4 regions of the Streptomyces sp. NPDC049915 genome follow, and region 2 is predicted to be linked to each of the others. Evidence: riboswitches for the same ligand, from Rfam matches in the RefSeq annotation. Region 2 holds a riboswitch; each other region holds the start of a gene.

Region 1 (4,315 bases), on a different contig from region 2:
CGAACAGGTCGTCACCGACGAGCTGGACCTTGTCACCGAGCTTGGCGGTGATGGTCTTCCAGCCCTCCCAGTCGTCCTCGAACAGCGGGTCCTCGATGGAGACCAGCGGGTACGCCTCGACCAGCTCGGCGTAGTACTCGGTCATCTCCTCGGCGGAGCGGTTCTTGCCCTCGAAGACGTAGGAGCCGTCCTTGTAGAACTCGGACGCGGCCACGTCGAGGGCGAGGGCGATCTGCTCGCCGGGGGTGTAGCCGGCCTCCTTGATCGCCTCGAGGATGAGGTCGAGGGCCTCGCGGTTGGAGCCGAGGTTCGGGGCGAAGCCGCCCTCGTCGCCGAGGCCGGTGGCCAGGCCCTTGGACTTCAGGACCTTCTTCAGGGTGTGGTAGACCTCGGCGCCCCAGCGCAGGGCCTCGGAGAAGGACTCCGCGCCGATCGGGGCGATCATGAACTCCTGGATGTCCACGTTGGAGTCGGCGTGCGAGCCGCCGTTCAGGATGTTCATCATCGGCACCGGCAGCAGGTGCGCGTTCGGGCCGCCCAGGTAGCGGAACAGCGGCAGGTCGCTGGCCTCGGAGGCGGCGTGGGCGACGGCGAGGGAGACGCCGAGGATGGCGTTGGCGCCCAGCGAGCCCTTGTTGTCGGTGGCGTCCAGGTCGAACATGGCCTGGTCGATCAGACGCTGCTCGGTGGCGTCGTAGCCGACCAGCTCCGGGCCGATCTGCTCGATGACGGCCAGCACGGCCTTCTCGACACCCTTGCCCTGGTAACGGCTGGCGTCGCCGTCACGCAGCTCGATGGCCTCGAAGGCGCCCGTCGAGGCGCCGGACGGAACGGCGGCACGCCCGGTGCTGCCGTCGTCGAGGCCGACCTCGACCTCGACCGTGGGGTTGCCTCGGGAGTCCAGGATTTCCCGGGCTACGACGACGTCGATGGACGGCACGAGCATCTCCTTCGTGGATGTGACGCTGAAAGTGCGGGGCTGGTGAGCCTTGCGACTAGAGCCTAACCGCCCCGGGGCCATCGGCCAGCCGACCGCCCGGCCCGTGGACAGACAGACCGTACCCATTGTTCACCGTCGGAACAAAGGGGGGTGGCGTTCTGGCTGAATATCCGGCGAACCAGCGGCAGACAAAACCCCGCCCCGGTGCGTACGGGGGAACACGCACCGGGGCGGGGAGCCCGTGGGGACGGGGAGCGGCCCTTGGTCTGCCGGCTGCCGCTTACTTCAGGTGCAGCTGCTGGCCCGGGTAGATCAGGTCGGCGTCCTGGACGATGTCCTTGTTCAGGTCGAACAGCTTCTTCCAGCCGCCGGCGACCTTGTGCTTCTCGGCGATGGAGCTGAGGGTGTCGCCCTTGACGACCTTGTACTCGCCGTCGCCCTTCTTGACCTTCTTGCCGGTCGGGGTGGTGACGGTCTTCGAGCTCTGCTTCTTCTGCGACTGCGCCGGGCGCTCGCTGGAGCGGGAGGCGCTCTGCTGCTCGGTGGAGCGCGTCGTGGTGGCGCCCTGGGAGGACGAGCCGCTGCTCTGGGAGGAGCTCGAGGAGGCGCCGCCTTCGTTGGGGGTGCTCGACAGGCCCGTGCCGCAGACCGGCCAGGCGCCCTTGCCCTGGGAGGCGAGGACCTTCTCGGCGACCTGGATCTGCTGCGCCTTGCTGGCCTGGTTGGCCTGCGGGGCGTAGGCGGTACCGCCGTACGCGGCCCAGGTGGAGGCGGAGAACTGCAGGCCGCCGTAGTAACCGTTGCCGGTGTTGATGGACCAGTTGCCGCCGGACTCGCACTGGGCGACCGCGTCCCACTCGGAGGTGGTGGCGGCGGAGGCGTTGCCGGCCGCCATCAGCGGAGCGGCGACGGCGGCACCGGTGACACCGGCGATCGCGATGGCGCGGGTGGCCTTGGAGGGACGACGGTGCTTGCCCTTGCCGGAAAACAGCATGGTGGATCCCCTCACCGACGCCTGCGAGGTGAGCTGTCGGGTTCGGGCCGGTTGAGTTGCCCGGCCACCCCTCCCCTGGAGGAGGTGTGGCTTCACCCCTAGCCGCTCCGGCTCAACTGCCGGGCACGGCACTTACCTTGGGTCCCCCGCTCCTGCCTGCGGCGCGTTAAGCGACGACTGTTCCCGTGCGGCCGCTGGCAGGATTCGGCGTTGCGGCCGGCCGGGGCTCGCGGTGGCGAGCGGTCATGACCGTAGACAGGCGATCGGCCGAATTTCAAAGACGATCACGGCTTCTGAGACTCATCCCACACTTTCACCAAAGCGGACATTAGTCTCGAAACGGGGCGTCAACTCCCGCTACTTTTCGCCCGTTTCGCCACCGACAAGCAGTGTCTGACCGGGCACGATGTGGCTCGGGTCGGCACCGATCGCGTCCTGGTTCTCCGCGTACAGAGCGCGCCACCCGCCCGCGACGCCAAGGGAGTCGGCGATGGACGTGAGGCTGTCCCCGTCGCGCACGGTGTAGCGCGAGGCGTGCCGGCCCGAGGCGGGCGCCGCGCTCGCTTCGGTCGCGTCCTCCTGTGCGCTGACGCCGCGGTGGCGGCCACCGCCGTCGAGGGCGCCGGTGTCGACGAGCCCCGAATCCCCGACGATCTGACGCAGGTTGTCCGGATCGTCGCCGTTTGCGGCACCGGTGGAGGCACTGTCGGACGGCTGCGAGGTGCCGGGCTCCGCACTTCCGGACGCACCGGCCTTGCCGGCACCGCCCGCGGACGGGGTGGTGGACGACAGGCCGTCAGAGGGCTGCGCGGGGCTGCCCGCGGAGGGAGCACCGGCCGCCGTACCGGAGGGCGTACCGGAGGAGTCGGGCAAGCCGGGCGAGTCCACCGAACCGGAGGTTCCGGATGATCCGGAGGTATCGGTGGATCCGGAGGTACCGGCCGAACCGGAGGAGTCGGGCGAACCGGTGGACCCGCTGGAGCCGGAGGAGTCCGAGCCGGAGGAGTCCGATCCGGCGGTAGCGCCGGCGGAGGCCGAGCCGCCGCCCGACGTGTCGCCCGGTACGCCCGTGTCGACGTCGGGTGCGGAGGTGTCGGCGGACAGGCCCGACGTCAGCCCGCACAGCGTCCAGTGGCCGACGCCCTGGTCGGCGAGGACCTTCTCGGCGACGGCTATCTGCTGCGAGCGGCTGGCGAGGTCGGGGCGGGCCGCGTACTCCAGGCCGCCGTGGCCCTCCCAGTCCTCCTGCGACAGGTGCAGGCCGCCGTACAGCCCGATTCCGGGGTTGTCGCTCCAGCGGCCGCCGCTCTCGCACTCGGCCACCTTGTCCCACGTCGTGCCGTCGGCCGCGTGGGCGCTCGCCGCGCCGAGCAGCGGGATGGCGATGGCGGAGCCGGTCACTCCGGCCGCGACGAGGAGTGCCGGAGCCTGACGGGGGCGACGGTGTCGACCGTTCCCGGGGAGCATGCGGTGACCTTTCGCGAGACAGCAGTGACCGGCGCGGCGCCTTGAGTCAATGGCGTCGCGCTGACGAGTGAACGTATCGGCAGACGATCGTCAGTCACAAGTTCATGCCGCGCAGATCACGTGAAGATCACAAAGTTGAAGAGGTGTCATTTTCCTGTGTGCCCTCGGGCGTGAACACCACGGGCAATTGCCGCAGCCCCCGCATGATGAGACCGCCACGCCAGCGCAAGTCGGCCGGTTCCGCGCCCAGTTGGAGGTCGGGCAGCCGGGTGAGCAGGGTGGCGAGGGCGGCCTGGCCCTCCAGGCGGGCCAGCGGGGCGCCCAGGCAGTAGTGGATGCCGTGGCCGTAGCCGAGGTGCTGGTTGTCACGCCGGGCGAGGTCCAGCACGTCCGGCCCGGGGAAGCGCTCCGGATCGCGGTCGGCGGCGGCCAGGACGACGAGGACGGGGTCACCGGGGGCGATGGCCTGCCCGCCGATGCTCAGCGGCTCGGTGGCGAACCGCCAGGTCGCCAGCTCCACCGGGCCGTCGAAGCGCAGGAGTTCCTCCACGCCGGTCTCCAGCAGCGCGCGTTCGCCCCGGGCGAGGGAGTCCTGCAGCCGGTGCCGCTGCTCGGGGTGGGTGAGCAGGGCGTAGGTGCCGTTGCCGATGAGGTTGACGGTCGTCTCGAAACCGGCGAACAGCAGGATGAACGCCATCGCCGCGGCCTCGTTCTCGGTGAGGTGCTCGCCGTGGTCCGAGGCGCGGATCAGGCCGGAGATCAGATCTTCGCCGGGGGCGGCTTCGGCGGGCAGGGCCTGCCGCTTCCTGTGGATCAGCTCGGCGAGGTAGCCGCGCATCTTCTTCACCGACCGGGCGACCCCGCCCCGCGGCCCTCCCCCGTGCCGGATCATCATCCCGGCCCAGTCCCGGAAG
Region 2 (4,315 bases):
CCGCCATTCTCACCCGAATCGGTGAGGAGTGGTGTCTTCCGTGCTTTCCATGAGACCAAATCGGCCGCCGGGAAGCGTCACTCCGTGGACGCAACTGCATGTACTTCTGGGGTATGACGTGGCGGGGGGTCAGGTCCCCCTACCCCTAGGGGAGGTGGGGACCTGGGGAGCTACGGGGCGGGGGTTCGGGCTCCACCCAGGGGTGGGGCCGTCGCCCGCAGAAGAGGGAACGGTCCGGACGGATTCCGTCGGCCGGCCCGGTGCTTCCGTCAGCCCGCCCGGTGCACCACCGCGTCGCACAGCTCCATCAGCGCCGCCTTGGCGCCGCACTCCCGCAGCGGCGCCAGCGCCGCCCGCGCCTCCTCGGCGTACCGGACCGTGTCGCGCCGCGCCTGCTCCAGCGCGGGGTGCGCCCGCAGCGCGGTCAGCGCCTCCGCGTGTCGCGCGTCGTCGCTCAGATCGGAGTCCAGCAGCTCGCACAGCGCCCGGTCCTCCGGCAGTCCCAGGCGCTCGGCCCGCTCCCGCAGCCGCAGCACCGGCAGCGTCGGGATGCCCTCGCGAAGATCCGTTCCCGGCGTCTTGCCGGACTCGTGCGAGTCGGAGGCGATGTCGAGCACGTCGTCGGCCAGCTGGAAGGCGACGCCCAGCCGCTCCCCGTACTGGGTCAGCACGTCCACGACCGTCTCGTCGGCGCCGGACATCATCGCGCCGAACCGGCACGACACCGCCACCAGCGAGCCCGTCTTGCCGCCGAGCACCTCGAGGTAGTGGTCGACCGGGTCGCGCCCGTCCTGCGGCCCCGCGGTCTCCAGGATCTGCCCGGTGACCAGCCGCTCGAACGCCAGTGCCTGCACCCGCACCGCCTCGGGCCCGAGGTCGGCGAGGATCTGCGAGGCCCGCGCGAAGAGAAAGTCGCCGGTCAGTACGGCGACCGAGTTACCCCACCGGGTGTTCGCGCTGGGCACGCCACGCCGTACGGCGGCCTCGTCCATGACGTCGTCGTGGTACAGCGTCGCCAGGTGGGTCAGCTCGACCACGACCGCCGACGGGACGACGCCCGGCGCATACGGGTCGCCGAACTGCGCCGCCAGCATCACGAGCAGCGGCCGGAACCGCTTCCCGCCCGCCCGCACCAGGTGCTGCGCGGCCTCCGTGATGAAGGGAACCTCGCTCTTGGTGGCCTCGAGCAGCCCTTCCTCGACAGCCGCCAATCCGGCCTGGACATCGGCCTCGAGAGCCTGGTCCCGCACGCTAAGCCCGAACGGCCCGACGACGGTCACGAGGGGTCTCCTGTCTGCTGGTGCCGGTAGGCGATTACACGGTTTGTCGATAGGTCGCTGCCATCACTCAAGTCAGCGTATCCGGTCACGTTTCGATCACCGATAGCGCCCACGGTTACAGGCCAGGCGGTATCGGATCACGCCCGATATGTTTATCGATCACATCTGATCAGTTGAAAAGTACCGATATCAACCATGCTCGCGTCGCGAAGACCACCCCCCACCCTCCGTGAACCACCCCGCCCCACCGCGTCACAACACGACCCGACTGCCCGTTTTGCCGTAATTAATCAGCCGATTCGCCTTAGTCACGTTGGCGGCAAATGTGTTGCAGCTGTGACACCAGTGAATTGGGTCACGCGCGCCCCTCACCGGCCCCCGATGCGTCTGCCCCGCATTTCGCCAGTCCCCACAAGCGAGTTGAGGCTTGGCGATCGCAAAGGATCAAGCACCCCAAACAGCCCGACCAAGGTCAACCAGGGCGATAGGTGAAACCAGTACTTGTTCCCGGCATGTGCTCTCGCATAACTTCCCGGCCTGTCGGATGGACGCCTAATCCTGCCGCCGTCCGGCATCCACCATCGGACCAACTCATCCGTGTACGGCAGGAGCGGGGGACCCAGGTAAGTCGCCGAACCGGACGTCGTCGCCCCGACGACGCCCCGGACCGGCTCGGGGTGAAGCCGTGCCGCATCCGCGGCCGGCCGGGCATCTCCAGCCCGAACCCGACAGCTCACCTCGTAGGCGCCGGAGAGGAAGTTCGCCATGCCTGCTGCCGGTCAGCACCGCCGCACCCGCACGTCCCGCCTCGTCCGCACCCTCGCCGTCGCCGGCACCGGTGCCGCCGCCCTCGCGCTGCCGCTCTTCGGCGCGACCAGCGCCTCCGCGGCCACCCCGGCCACCAGCGCCACCGTGATCACGGCCGCCAACTCGGTCTACCCGAACACCCTCGACGGCTGGATCCGCCAGTCGCTGGACATCATGTCCCAGCGCGGCATCCCGGGCACCTACGACGGGATCTACCGCAACATCATCCGCGAGTCCTCGGGCAACCCCGCCGCCATCAACCTGTGGGACTCCAACGCGGCCGCCGGTACCCCGTCCAAGGGCCTGCTCCAGGTGATCGACCCGACGTTCCTCGCCTACCACGTGTCCGGCACCTCCATGGACCCGTACGACCCGATCGCCAACATCACCGCGGCCTGCAACTACGCGGCCGCCCGCTACGGCTCGATCGACAACGTGTTCAGCGCGTACTGAGCCACTGCCTCACCCGAAGAGTCGTTCGAGGACGACGGCGATGCCGTCGTCCTCGTTCGACAAGGTGACCTCGTCGGCCACGGCCTTCAGCTCCGGATGGGCGTTGGCCATGGCCACCCCGCGGGCGGCCCAGGCGAACATCGGGATGTCGTTGGGCATGTCCCCGAACGCGAGGGCCCCCCCGGCGCTCAACCCGAGATGGTCGGCCGCCCGCGCGAGCCCCGTCGCCTTGGTGACACCGCACGGCTGCAGCTCCACGGTCCCCGGCCCCGACATGGTGACCATCGCCAGCGAACCGACCACCGCGCGCGCCGTCGCCGCCAGCTCGTCGTCGGACAGCTCGGGATGGCGCAGCAGCACCTTGCTGATCGGCTCGCCCCACAGATCGTCGCGCCGCCCGACCCGCACCGCCGGCAGCGTCGGGTGCGGCATCCGGTAGCCGGGCTCGATCAGCGTCAGCCCGTCCACGCCGTCCTGGTCGACGGCGGCGTACACCTCTCCCACCTCGGCCTCGATCTTGCCGAGCGCGGTCTCGGCCAGCTCCCGGTCGAGGGTCACCGACCACAGCAGACGGCCGGCCCCCGCGTCGTACACCTGCGCGCCCTGGCCGCACACCGCGAGCCCCGTGCAGCCGAGGTCCTCCAGCAGCGGCCGCACCCGGGGCGCCGGGCGGCCCGTCACCACCAGGTGCAGGGCACCGGCGTCCGCCACCCGTGCGAGCGCGGCCCGGGACCGGTCGGAGAGCGTGTCGTCGCCGCGCAGCAGCGTTCCGTCCAGGTCAGTGGCGATGAGGGCATATGCGAGGGGTGCGGCCATGATCAGAGAATACGGACCCCGCAGGTCACCCGTTCACCGCCCGATCCGACGCCTCCGGTGCGCAGGCCACGCTGTCGTCGTACGACCGCGGGAACGCGGCCGCCGGGCCGGGGACGCCGTGTTCCGCGCACAGCTCGTGCAGCCCGTGCATGCTCGCCGGTCACAATCAGCACGGTCGGCCGTCCGGTCCGGCGCCCGGTCCGCAGCAGCCCTTCGACCAGGTGTCCCGCCTCCTCCGCGCCCGTCGTCGGCCACACGAACGCGCGCCGCGGATAACGGGAGGCGGCGGCCGGGGTGCACGAGTCCTCGGTGATCGCGTCCATGGGCACGCCCGGACGCCCCAGACCGCGGATCGCCCCGGCACCGCCGTGGTGCAGTGGGTAGTGACCGAACTTCACGATCAGGGGCGGTATTTCACGGTCGGCCCGGAACGGCAGGCTTGCGGCCCTGCAGGCCACGGGTCCCCCACGTGTCCCCCGACGGAACGGATGCCCTCCGTCCGGGTTCCCCGCAAGGACACTGAGCCGGAATTGGCACCCGACAAGGACATGACGGACACTGCGGACTCTTCAGACACTGCCCAAGACAGCCGCCTCAGCCGTAACGTGTGCCGCGACCACCTGGATCGCACGGCCCTGGTGCCGTGTCCGACGTGCACGAAAGCGAGGCGGCACCGCATGCCCCCCTTCGACGTCTCCGAGGGCGACCCCTTCGGTGCGCACAACCTTCCGTACGGCGTCTTCTCGCCGGCCGGTTCTCCGGCCGAGCGGCGGGTCGGTGTCCGGCTCGGCGACCACGTGCTCGACGCGGGCGCGGCGGCGATGGCGCTCGGCTCCCCCTATGCCGCGCTGCTCGCCCAGCCCTCGCTTAACCCACTCCTCGCCGCCGGCCGCACCGCCTGGTCCGACGTGCGGCGTGCGCTGAAGGCGTGGGTCACGGTGCCCTCGCACCGCGAGGCC
Region 3 (4,315 bases), on a different contig from region 2:
CCGGTCCCGGGGCGGCCCGGCCGCATCCGCCGTACGCCGGACAGGCGGGGTACGCGGGACACGCCGGTTACGGAGCCCATCCGGCGCATCCGGCATACAACCCCTACCGGTCATAGCAACCGCAACCGTCAACGCGCCGCGGACGCCGGAGAGCGTCGGTCAGGCCGACGCCCGCGTCAGCCGTGCCAGCTCCACGTCCGTCAGGGTCAGCTCCGCCACGCCCAGCAGCGCCGGGAGCTGGTCCGTGGTGCGGGCCGAGGCGATGGGGGCGGCGACCGTCGGCTGCGCGGCGAGCCAGGCGAGGGCGGCCGTGGCCACGGGGACGTCATGAGCCTGGGCGACCTCGTCCAGAGCGGTGAGGACCGCGCGGCCGCGCTCGGAGTTCAGGTGCTGCGCGGCGCCGCCCGCCCGCGGGCTGTCCACGCTCGCCCCGGGCCGGTACTTGCCGGTGAGGAAGCCGGAGGCCAGCGCGTAGTACGGGACGGCGGCGAGGCCGGCGCCGGCGGCGACGTCCTGGAGGTCGCCCTCGTAGGTGTCGCGCGAGACGAGGTTGTAGTGCGGCTGGAGCGCCACGTACCGGGCGAGGCCCTCGCGGTCGGAGAACTCCAGGGAGGCCCGCAGGCGCTCGGCGGAGATGTTGGAGGCGGCGATATGGCGGACCTTGCCGGCCTTCACCAGCTCGTCCAGGGCGCCGATGATCTCCTCGACCGGCACGTCGGGCTGGTCGTAGTGGGTGTAGTAGAGGTCGATGTGGTCGGTGCCGAGGCGGCGCAGGGAGGCGTCGGCGGCGGCCTCGATGTTCGCCGCGCTCAGTCCCCGGTACTCGGGGTGCTGGCTGACCTTGGTGGCGATGACGACGTCGTCGCGGTTGCCGCGGGCCTTGATCCAGCTGCCGATGATCGTCTCGGACTCCCCGCCCTGGTTGCCCTCGACCCAGGCGGAGTAGGCGTCGGCGGTGTCGATGAAGTTGCCGCCGGCGGCGGTGTAGGCGTCGAGGACGGCGAAGGAGGTCGTCTCGTCGGCGGTCCAGCCGAAGACGTTGCCGCCGAGGGCGAGCGGGAAGACCTCGAGGTGGGACGCACCGAGCTTGCGAAGAGCAGTCATGCTCCGTTTCAACACCCCGGCGTCATCGACCCATTCCGCACGGAAACCAACAACGTGCCAACAAGTCGGCGCACACGAACCGGCAGCCCTGACGTCGGGGGGTGTGCCGTCAGGACCGCCGGGGATCGGGAGCCGGGCGAGGTGTCAGGGGTTGAGGCCCTTGTCCTGCAGCCACGCCATGGGATCGATGCCGGAGGCCTGCCCGTCGGGGTGCACCTCCAGGTGCAGGTGCGGGCCGGTGACGTTGCCGGTGGCGCCCACGCGGCCGATGACGTCCCCGGTGGCGACCTTCTGCCCGACGCTGACGCTGATCGACGACTGGTGGCAGAACCACAGCTCGGTGCCGTCGTCGAGGGTGAGGATCGTGCGGTAGCCGTAGGAACCGGCCCAGCCCGCCTCGGTGATGGTGCCGCTGTGGATGGCCTTGATCAGCGTGCCGGTGGGAGCGGCGAAGTCCAGGCCGGTGTGGTAGCCGGAGGACCACATGGAGCCGGCCTGCCCGAAGCGCGAGGTGAGGGTGTACGAGGAGGTCGGCAGCGCGTACTGCTTGGCGAGCTCGGCGAGGCGCTCGGCCTCGGCCTTCTTCTTCGCCTCCTCCTCCGCCTTCTCCTTCGCGGCGGCGGCCTTGGCGGCGGCCTCCTTCTCGGCCTGCGCTGCGGCCTCGGCGGCCTGCTTGACGACAGCGGCCTCGGCGGCGGCCTGCGCCTTGACGTCGACCTGGACCTGCTGCGACTCGGCCTGCGCCATGATCCGGTTGCGCAGCGCCTCACCGGCGCCGGCGGCCTGCTGCCCGTCGTCGTCGGAGGTGACGCCGATGTCGGTGAGCGGGGTGGCGGAGCCCTGGGGCCGGTCGTCCTCGTGGTCGGAGATGAGCGAGCCGACCGAGGGGAGGTCGGGCATGGAGATGGAGACCGGCGGCTTGCCGGTCTGCGCGCTGGCCATGCCGCCCGCGCCGACGGCGGCGATGACGCCGACGCCGAGCACGGTGGAGCTGCGGGCGAGTCCGCCGCGCTGCTTGGCGACGCGGTGCCGGCCACGGACGGAACGGACGGACTCCTCGGTGGGATTCCACTCCTCCCAAGGGCCCTCGTCGGTGCGGTGGCCGCCGTAGACCAAGGTCTCGGGGCCCTGCTGGTTCGGCACGGACGGGGCTGTCGGGGCAGGCCGGTTGGACGCCACGCGGGCGTACTCCTTTCCTTCCGTCTCGCCTACCGGGTTAGCTGACGGGTTCGGAGCAGGAAGGTCTCCTACGCGCGTATACCGGCCGTCGATCGACGGCGGCTGACGCGAGATTCACCCCAAAGTGGTGGTTCCCCGGTTCCCTACGGGATTCGGCGCGTGAGCACGGAGCCGTCTCTTGTGACGGCTGGGACGACCGCGCTGCGTTATCGAACGTTAATGACCCGGCAGCCGGATTCCAAGCCGTTCGTCTTGATCATTAACATTCTTGGCTTGGACTTTCACGCCATGACCGGCGCAAAAGGGGCGACTTGACCGCCCCTCAGGCGTCACGTCCAAAACCTTGTTTCGGTGATGGTGCATCAATTGTTATGCAGAGGGCGCTCATCCGCTCACGCATGGTGACCTTCACGGTCGGCGTACGGCGAGCAGCGCCATGTCGTCCGCCATGCCGCCGCCGGAGTGCCGCCGGACATCCTTCGCGACGGCGGCGAGCAGGGCGCCGGGCTCGGTGACGACACGTCCGGTGAGCCGCGCCTCGACGTCGTAGAAGCGGCCGTGGCGGTCGCGGCTCTCGGAGAGGCCGTCGGTGTACAGCAGCAGCGTGGCGCCGCCGGGAAGGGCGGCCAGTTCCGTGCGGTCGGGCCAGGGACCCAGCTCGCCCATGCCGAGCGGCAACGCGGGTTCGGCGGGCAGCAGCGTGCGCAGGGGGCCGTCGGCGTACAGCAGCACCGGCGGCGGATGGCCGCGGTTGAGGACGCGGACCACCCAGTCGCCGTGCGGGAGTTCGGCGAGGACGGCGGTGGTGAACCCCTCGAACGCGTCCAGCCCGTCGCGCCGGGCGCCCTCCCGGGCCAGCGCCTGCTCCAGCCGCTGGGCGACCGCCTCCAAGGTGGCCTCCTGCTCGGCGGCCTCCCGGAACGCCCCGATGACCACGGCCACGGCGGCGACCGCGCCCATCCCCTTGCCGCGCACGTCCCCGACGATCAGCCGGACGCCGAACGGGCTGTCCTGCACGGCGTACAGATCGCCGCCGATGAAGGCGTCGGCGCGGGCGGCCTCGTAGCAGGCGGCGATCTGGAACCCGCCGATCCGCTCGGCGGGTTCGGGCAGTACGGCGCGCTGGGCGGCCTCGGCGACCTCGCGCGCGGAGGCGAGCTGCTCGCTGCTGCGGCGCGCGAGGGCGTTGATCAGGACGGCCAGGACGGCGACCGTGGCGACCGTCACCAGCTCGGTGACGGCGTCGGTGTGCCAGACGATGCCGATCGTCAGGTGCAGGCCGAGCACGACGGCGACGGCGGCGAGCCCGGTGAGCGCGGTGCCGCGGCGGCTGTAGAGCGGGGCGGCGACCAGGGGCGCGGCGGTGAAGAAGGGGGCCGCGGTGAAGTCGGACGGGGTGCAGTAGTCGTAGACCGCGCCGGCGGCGATCAGCAGCGCCGGCAGGATGCGGACGAAGGCCCGCGCGACGGAGATCCTCCGGCCCTCCTCGGGCCGCGGCTCCGCACCGCCCCAGGGGCCTGCGTCGGGCACAGGGGCACCTGGCAGCCGCACGGGGGCACCGGGGGCGCGTACGCCGGGGCCGAGATCGAGGGCGGGGGCGCGTCCGTCGGCCTGGGGACCGGTGGCGCAGCCGCGGGCCGCGGAGCCGGTCCCGGCGTCGGGAACCCACTCGTCGGCCAGGGAGTCCCTCCCGGCCTCGGGAACGCGCCCGTCGGTTCGGGGGTACGGCCCGTCGTCCGTCGCGTCACCAAGCCGCACCGCTCGTCTCCCACCGTCCCTGCCGGTCGTCGTCCCGCCCGTCCAGGTTTTCCGGTGCGGGCGCGGGCGGCGAGCGGTGAGGGCCGACCGGATGACGCCGGGCGGCAGGCGCGCAGGAGCCGGCCGACAGAAAAACCGAGGGCCGGAAACCTTTCGGCTTCCGGCCCTCGGCCTTCAGTAGCGGGGACAGGATTTGAACCTGCGACCTCTGGGTTATGAGCCCAGCGAGCTACCGAGCTGCTCCACCCCGCGTCGTTGTGACTCCAGTGTACGT
Region 4 (4,315 bases), on a different contig from region 2:
CTGGACGCCGAGCCCGCCGGCCTGGACGGCGTCGCCACGATCATGGCGCGCGCCTTCTCCGAGGGCACGGACAAGCACTCCGCCGAGGAGTTCGCCGCCGAGCTGGAGCGCGCCGGCGCCACCCTCGACGCGCACGCCGACCACCCGGGCGTCCGCCTCAGCCTGGAGGTGCCCGCCTCACGGCTGGCCAAGGGCCTCGGCCTGCTCGCCGACGCCCTCAGGGCGCCCGCCTTCGCCGACAGCGAGATCGAACGGCTGGTGCGCAACCGCCTCGACGAGATCCCGCACGAGCTGGCCAGCCCGGCCCGCCGCGCCGCCAAGGAGATGTCCAAGGAGCTCTTCCCGGCGGACTCCCGCATGTCGCGCCCGCGTCAGGGCACCGAGGAGACGGTCGCAGCCGTCGACGCGGCCGCCGTACGCGCCTTCTACGAGCGGCACGTGCGCCCCGCCACCGCGACCGCGGTGGTCGTCGGCGATCTGACCGGCCTCGACCTCGACGACCTCCTCGGTGACACCGTGGGCGCCTGGACGGGCTCGCGCACCGAGCCGCGCCCCGTGCCCGCGGTGACCGCCGACGACACCGGCCGCGTCGTCATCGTCGACCGCCCCGGCGCCGTCCAGACGCAGCTGCTCATCGGCCGGATCGGCCCCGACCGGCACGACCGCGTGTGGCCCGCCCAGGTGCTCGGCACGTACTGCCTGGGCGGCACCCTCACCTCCCGCCTGGACCGCGTCCTGCGCGAGGAGAAGGGCTACACGTACGGCGTGCGCGCCTTCAGCCAGGTGCTGCGCTCCGCCCCCGACGGCACGGGCGCGGCGATGCTCGCCATCAGCGGCTCCGTGGACACGCCGAACACCGGTCCGGCGCTGCACGACCTCTTCACGGTGCTGCGCACCCTGGCGGCGGACGGCCTGACGGACGCCGAGCGCGACGTCGCCGTGCAGAACCTCGTCGGGGTGGCCCCGCTGAAGTACGAGACCGCGGCCGCCGTCGCGGGCACGCTCGCCGACCAGGTCGAGCAGCATCTGCCCGACGACTACCAGGCGACCCTGTACCGGCAGCTCGCCGCGACCGGCACCGTGGAGGCCACGGCGGCGGTCGTGAACGCCTTCCCCGTGAACCGTCTGGTGATCGTCCTGGTCGGGGACGCGGCGCAGATCAAGGAGCCCGTCGAGGCCCTCGGGATCGGCGACGTCACGGTGGTGAGCGCGGAGTAGCCGCACACGCGCGTGGGGCCCTGGTGTCTGACGGAGCACCAGGGCCCTTGCCGTGCCCCCGGGGCTGTTTGTGATTGAAGGCGCCGCATCCCACATATGCCCGAATTGGGGCGGAGGTTGCCTTTCTGGCCTGTGGGATGCGCTACAAAACGCCTGTTTCGTTTGAGGATTGAAGGTCGATCACCGTAGCTTCGTCCGGGCTGTCCGTCAGGCATAGCGCCGCACCCGCGGCACCGGACAGTCATCGCCGAGTCCCCGTACGGCGCGAGCCAGGGGAGCCGGGGACCCACACGTCCCTGGGGTGAATCGGGCGCCCGCGAGGGTGCTCGTAGGAGACCTTCCTGCTCCGAACCCGTCAGCTAACCCGGTAGGCGAGAGGGAAGGAAAGGACAAGCCACCACATGGCGTTCGTCAGCGCCACCGGGAAGCACCGTCGTCCCAGCCGGATGAAGCGCACCACCGCGCAGGCCGCCGGAATCGCCGCGCTCACCACCACCGGCGTCATCGGCACCCTCGCGGCCCCCGCCCTCGCCGCCGACACCTCCGCCGAGCAGACCGGTCTGCTCCCCGTGATCAGCGTCGACGACTCGCTCGCCGCCCAGATCGACGCCCAGGCGGAGGCCCAGAAGCAGGCCGCCGAGCAGAAGGCCATCGAGGAGGCCGCACGCGAGGCCGCCGCCGAGCGCGCCCACGAGGCCAAGGAGCGCGCCGCCCGTGAGGCCGAGCGCAAGCGCCTGACCACCTTCGTGGCCCCGATCGCGCACTCCTACGTCTCCACCGGTTACGAGGCCAGCAGCTCCCTGTGGTCCTCCGGCCACCACACCGGCATCGACTTCCACGCCGCCACCGGCACCACCGTGCACGCGGTGGGCTTCGGCACCGTCGTCGAGACCGGCTGGGGCGGCGCCTACGGCAACCAGATCGTCATCCGCATGCACGACGGCACGTACACCCAGTACGGGCACCTGTCGTCGATCGGTGTCGTGGTCGGCCAGCAGGTCGTCGCCGGCCAGCAGATCGGCCTGTCCGGCGCGACCGGCAACGTCACCGGCCCGCACCTGCACTTCGAGGCGCGCACCAGCCCCGAGTACGGCTCCGACATGGACCCGATCGCCTATCTGCGTGCGCACGGCGTGAACGTCTGACACCCGAGCACGGCACCCACTCCGGGAAGCCCCGGCGCATCGCGCCGGGGCTTTCTCCGTTTTCCGGCCCTTCGTCCCCGCCTCTTCATACCCGCCTCTTCGTCCCGGAGAACCCCGGCGAGGTGACCAAAAAATATCCATGGAATCCGGCCTGCCGTCGGAAATTCGGCCCCCTTGGAATAGAGTCACGGAACACGCGTCCATCGTCGGCGTTTCACGGGGATCAAGGCGGAGGTCGGACATGCGTATTCCGGCGCACTCGGTGTGCACGGCGATCCGGGACGACATCGTCGCCGGTGTCCATGAGCGCGGCAGCCGGCTCACCGAGGAACTCCTCGCCCGCCGGTACGGCGTCTCCCGGGTGCCCGTGCGGGAGGCGTTGCGCACCCTGGAGGCCGAGGGCTTCGTCGTGACGCGACGGCACGCGGGCGCGTGCGTGGCCGAGCCCACCGAGCAGGAAGCGGCCGACCTGCTGGAGATGCGGATGCTGCTGGAGCCGCTCGGTGTGGCGCGGGCCGCCCAGCGGCGTACCGAGGCGCATCTGAAGGTGCTGCGCGGCCTGGTGCGGCTCGGTCAGGACCGGGCCAGGCACGGAACCGGCGACGACCTGCGCTCCCTGGGCGGCTGGTTCCACGAGACGCTCGTCCAGGCGTGCGGCAGCCAGGCGCTGACCGCCACGCTCACTCAGCTGCGCCACAAGATCGCCTGGATGTACGCCGTGGAGCCGTCGGCCGACCCCGTCAGGTCCTGGGCCGAGCACGGCGCGATCGCGGACGCGGTGGCGCGCGGCGACGGGGAACGCGCGCGTGCGGTCGCCGCCCTGCACACCGAGCGTTCCACCGCCGCGTACCGGCTGCGCTTCTTCGGCGGAGACCGACCCGAGCGTGTGAGAAGTTCGCAACACCCCGTAAACACGTCGGGCCTACGGCATTAACACGCGCGCCGTATACAAAGAGAGGGATATGTGCGCCCGCTGAAAGGGGTGCCATTTTATCGGGCTCGCCTTTTCCCTCGTGCCGTCAATTTCCGTCCGCGTCGCCTCATGGTGGACGGGAAAAGCGAAGCCGCGCCGGCCCTGAAAGGACGACGCGGCTTCTTTTATGCGTGACTCGGACGGTCAGGCGTGACTCAGACGGTCTCGGGGAGCTCCTCGAGCCCCTCGGAGACCAGCTTCGCCAGACGGTCCAGGGCGGCGTCCGCGCCCTCGGCGTCGGAGGCGAGGACGATCTCCTCGCCACCCTGGGCGCCCAGGCCGAGGACGGCCAGCATGGAGGCCGCGTTGACCGGGGTGCCGCCGGCCTTGGCGATCGTCACCGGGACGCCTGCGGCCGTGGCGGCTCGGACGAAGATGGAGGCGGGGCGGGCATGGAGGCCCTCGGCCCAGCCGACGTTGACGCGGCGCTCAGCCATGTGTTGCTGCCCTTCAGTTTCTCAGGGTTGTCTAGACCAGTTTCCCATATGGTGAAGCATGCCCGGAGAGGTCCTGCGACCCCATCCGGACGCGATCACCGGGCCGCGGCCTCGACCCGGCATCCGTCCTCCACAGAGTGCCCCGCGCCGTTGTCGTACGCGAGCCGTACTCTGGGCCCCATGCAGAGCGCGTCGGACAGGCAGGAGTACCCCGCTCACTGGGAGGCCGACGTGGTGCTGCGCGACGGCGGCACCGCGCGGATCCGCCCCATCACCGTCGATGACGCGGACCGCTTGGTCAGCTTCTACGAGCAGGTGTCGGACGAGTCGAAGTACTACCGCTTCTTCGCGCCCTACCCGCGTCTGTCCGCGAAGGACGTCCACCGCTTCACACACCACGACTTTGTGGACAGGGTGGGACTCGCGGCCACGATCGGCGGCGAGTTCATCGCCACCGTACGCTACGACCGGATCGGCGTGAACGGAATGCCCGCGTCCGCACCGGCCGACGAGGCCGAGGTCGCCTTCCTCGTCCAGGACGC

What was found. Region 2 has a riboswitch for cyclic di-AMP ahead of AB0J12_RS31430 (transglycosylase SLT domain-containing protein). Riboswitches for the same ligand answer to the same signal wherever they lie in the genome.
Region 1: linked by a shared signal. The riboswitch ahead of AB0J12_RS07710 (transglycosylase family protein) and the one ahead of AB0J12_RS31430 (transglycosylase SLT domain-containing protein) in region 2 are both predicted to bind cyclic di-AMP.
Region 3: linked by a shared signal. The riboswitch ahead of AB0J12_RS32690 (M23 family metallopeptidase) and the one ahead of AB0J12_RS31430 (transglycosylase SLT domain-containing protein) in region 2 are both predicted to bind cyclic di-AMP.
Region 4: linked by a shared signal. The riboswitch ahead of AB0J12_RS22960 (M23 family metallopeptidase) and the one ahead of AB0J12_RS31430 (transglycosylase SLT domain-containing protein) in region 2 are both predicted to bind cyclic di-AMP.

What each region holds. Positions count from the first base shown of each region.
Region 1 covers NZ_JBFAMH010000004.1:82,608-86,922, forward strand. The annotation lists gene eno (phosphopyruvate hydratase) at 1-940, opposite strand, end outside; gene AB0J12_RS07710 (transglycosylase family protein) at 1,221-1,934, opposite strand; cyclic di-AMP (ydaO/yuaA leader) riboswitch at 1,938-2,108, opposite strand; gene AB0J12_RS07715 (transglycosylase family protein) at 2,292-3,401, opposite strand; gene AB0J12_RS07720 (cytochrome P450) at 3,529-4,315, opposite strand, start outside.
Region 2 covers NZ_JBFAMH010000025.1:38,933-43,247, forward strand. The annotation lists gene AB0J12_RS31425 (polyprenyl synthetase family protein) at 270-1,280, opposite strand; cyclic di-AMP (ydaO/yuaA leader) riboswitch at 1,858-2,040, shown strand; gene AB0J12_RS31430 (transglycosylase SLT domain-containing protein) at 2,046-2,540, shown strand; gene AB0J12_RS31435 (HAD family hydrolase) at 2,550-3,356, opposite strand; partial or broken gene AB0J12_RS31440 (ATP-grasp domain-containing protein) at 3,424-3,793, opposite strand; gene fahA (fumarylacetoacetase) at 4,034-4,315, shown strand, end outside.
Region 3 covers NZ_JBFAMH010000028.1:2,226-6,540, forward strand. The annotation lists gene AB0J12_RS32680 (PrsW family intramembrane metalloprotease) at 1-116, shown strand, start outside; gene AB0J12_RS32685 (aldo/keto reductase) at 160-1,104, opposite strand; gene AB0J12_RS32690 (M23 family metallopeptidase) at 1,249-2,283, opposite strand; cyclic di-AMP (ydaO/yuaA leader) riboswitch at 2,295-2,451, opposite strand; gene AB0J12_RS32695 (PP2C family protein-serine/threonine phosphatase) at 2,692-3,756, opposite strand; tRNA gene AB0J12_RS32700 (tRNA-Met) at 4,220-4,293, opposite strand.
Region 4 covers NZ_JBFAMH010000013.1:77,459-81,773, reverse strand. The annotation lists gene AB0J12_RS22965 (pitrilysin family protein) at 1-1,218, shown strand, start outside; cyclic di-AMP (ydaO/yuaA leader) riboswitch at 1,454-1,607, shown strand; gene AB0J12_RS22960 (M23 family metallopeptidase) at 1,620-2,363, shown strand; gene AB0J12_RS22955 (GntR family transcriptional regulator) at 2,605-3,297, shown strand; gene AB0J12_RS22950 (HPr family phosphocarrier protein) at 3,492-3,773, opposite strand; gene AB0J12_RS22945 (GNAT family N-acetyltransferase) at 3,954-4,315, shown strand, end outside.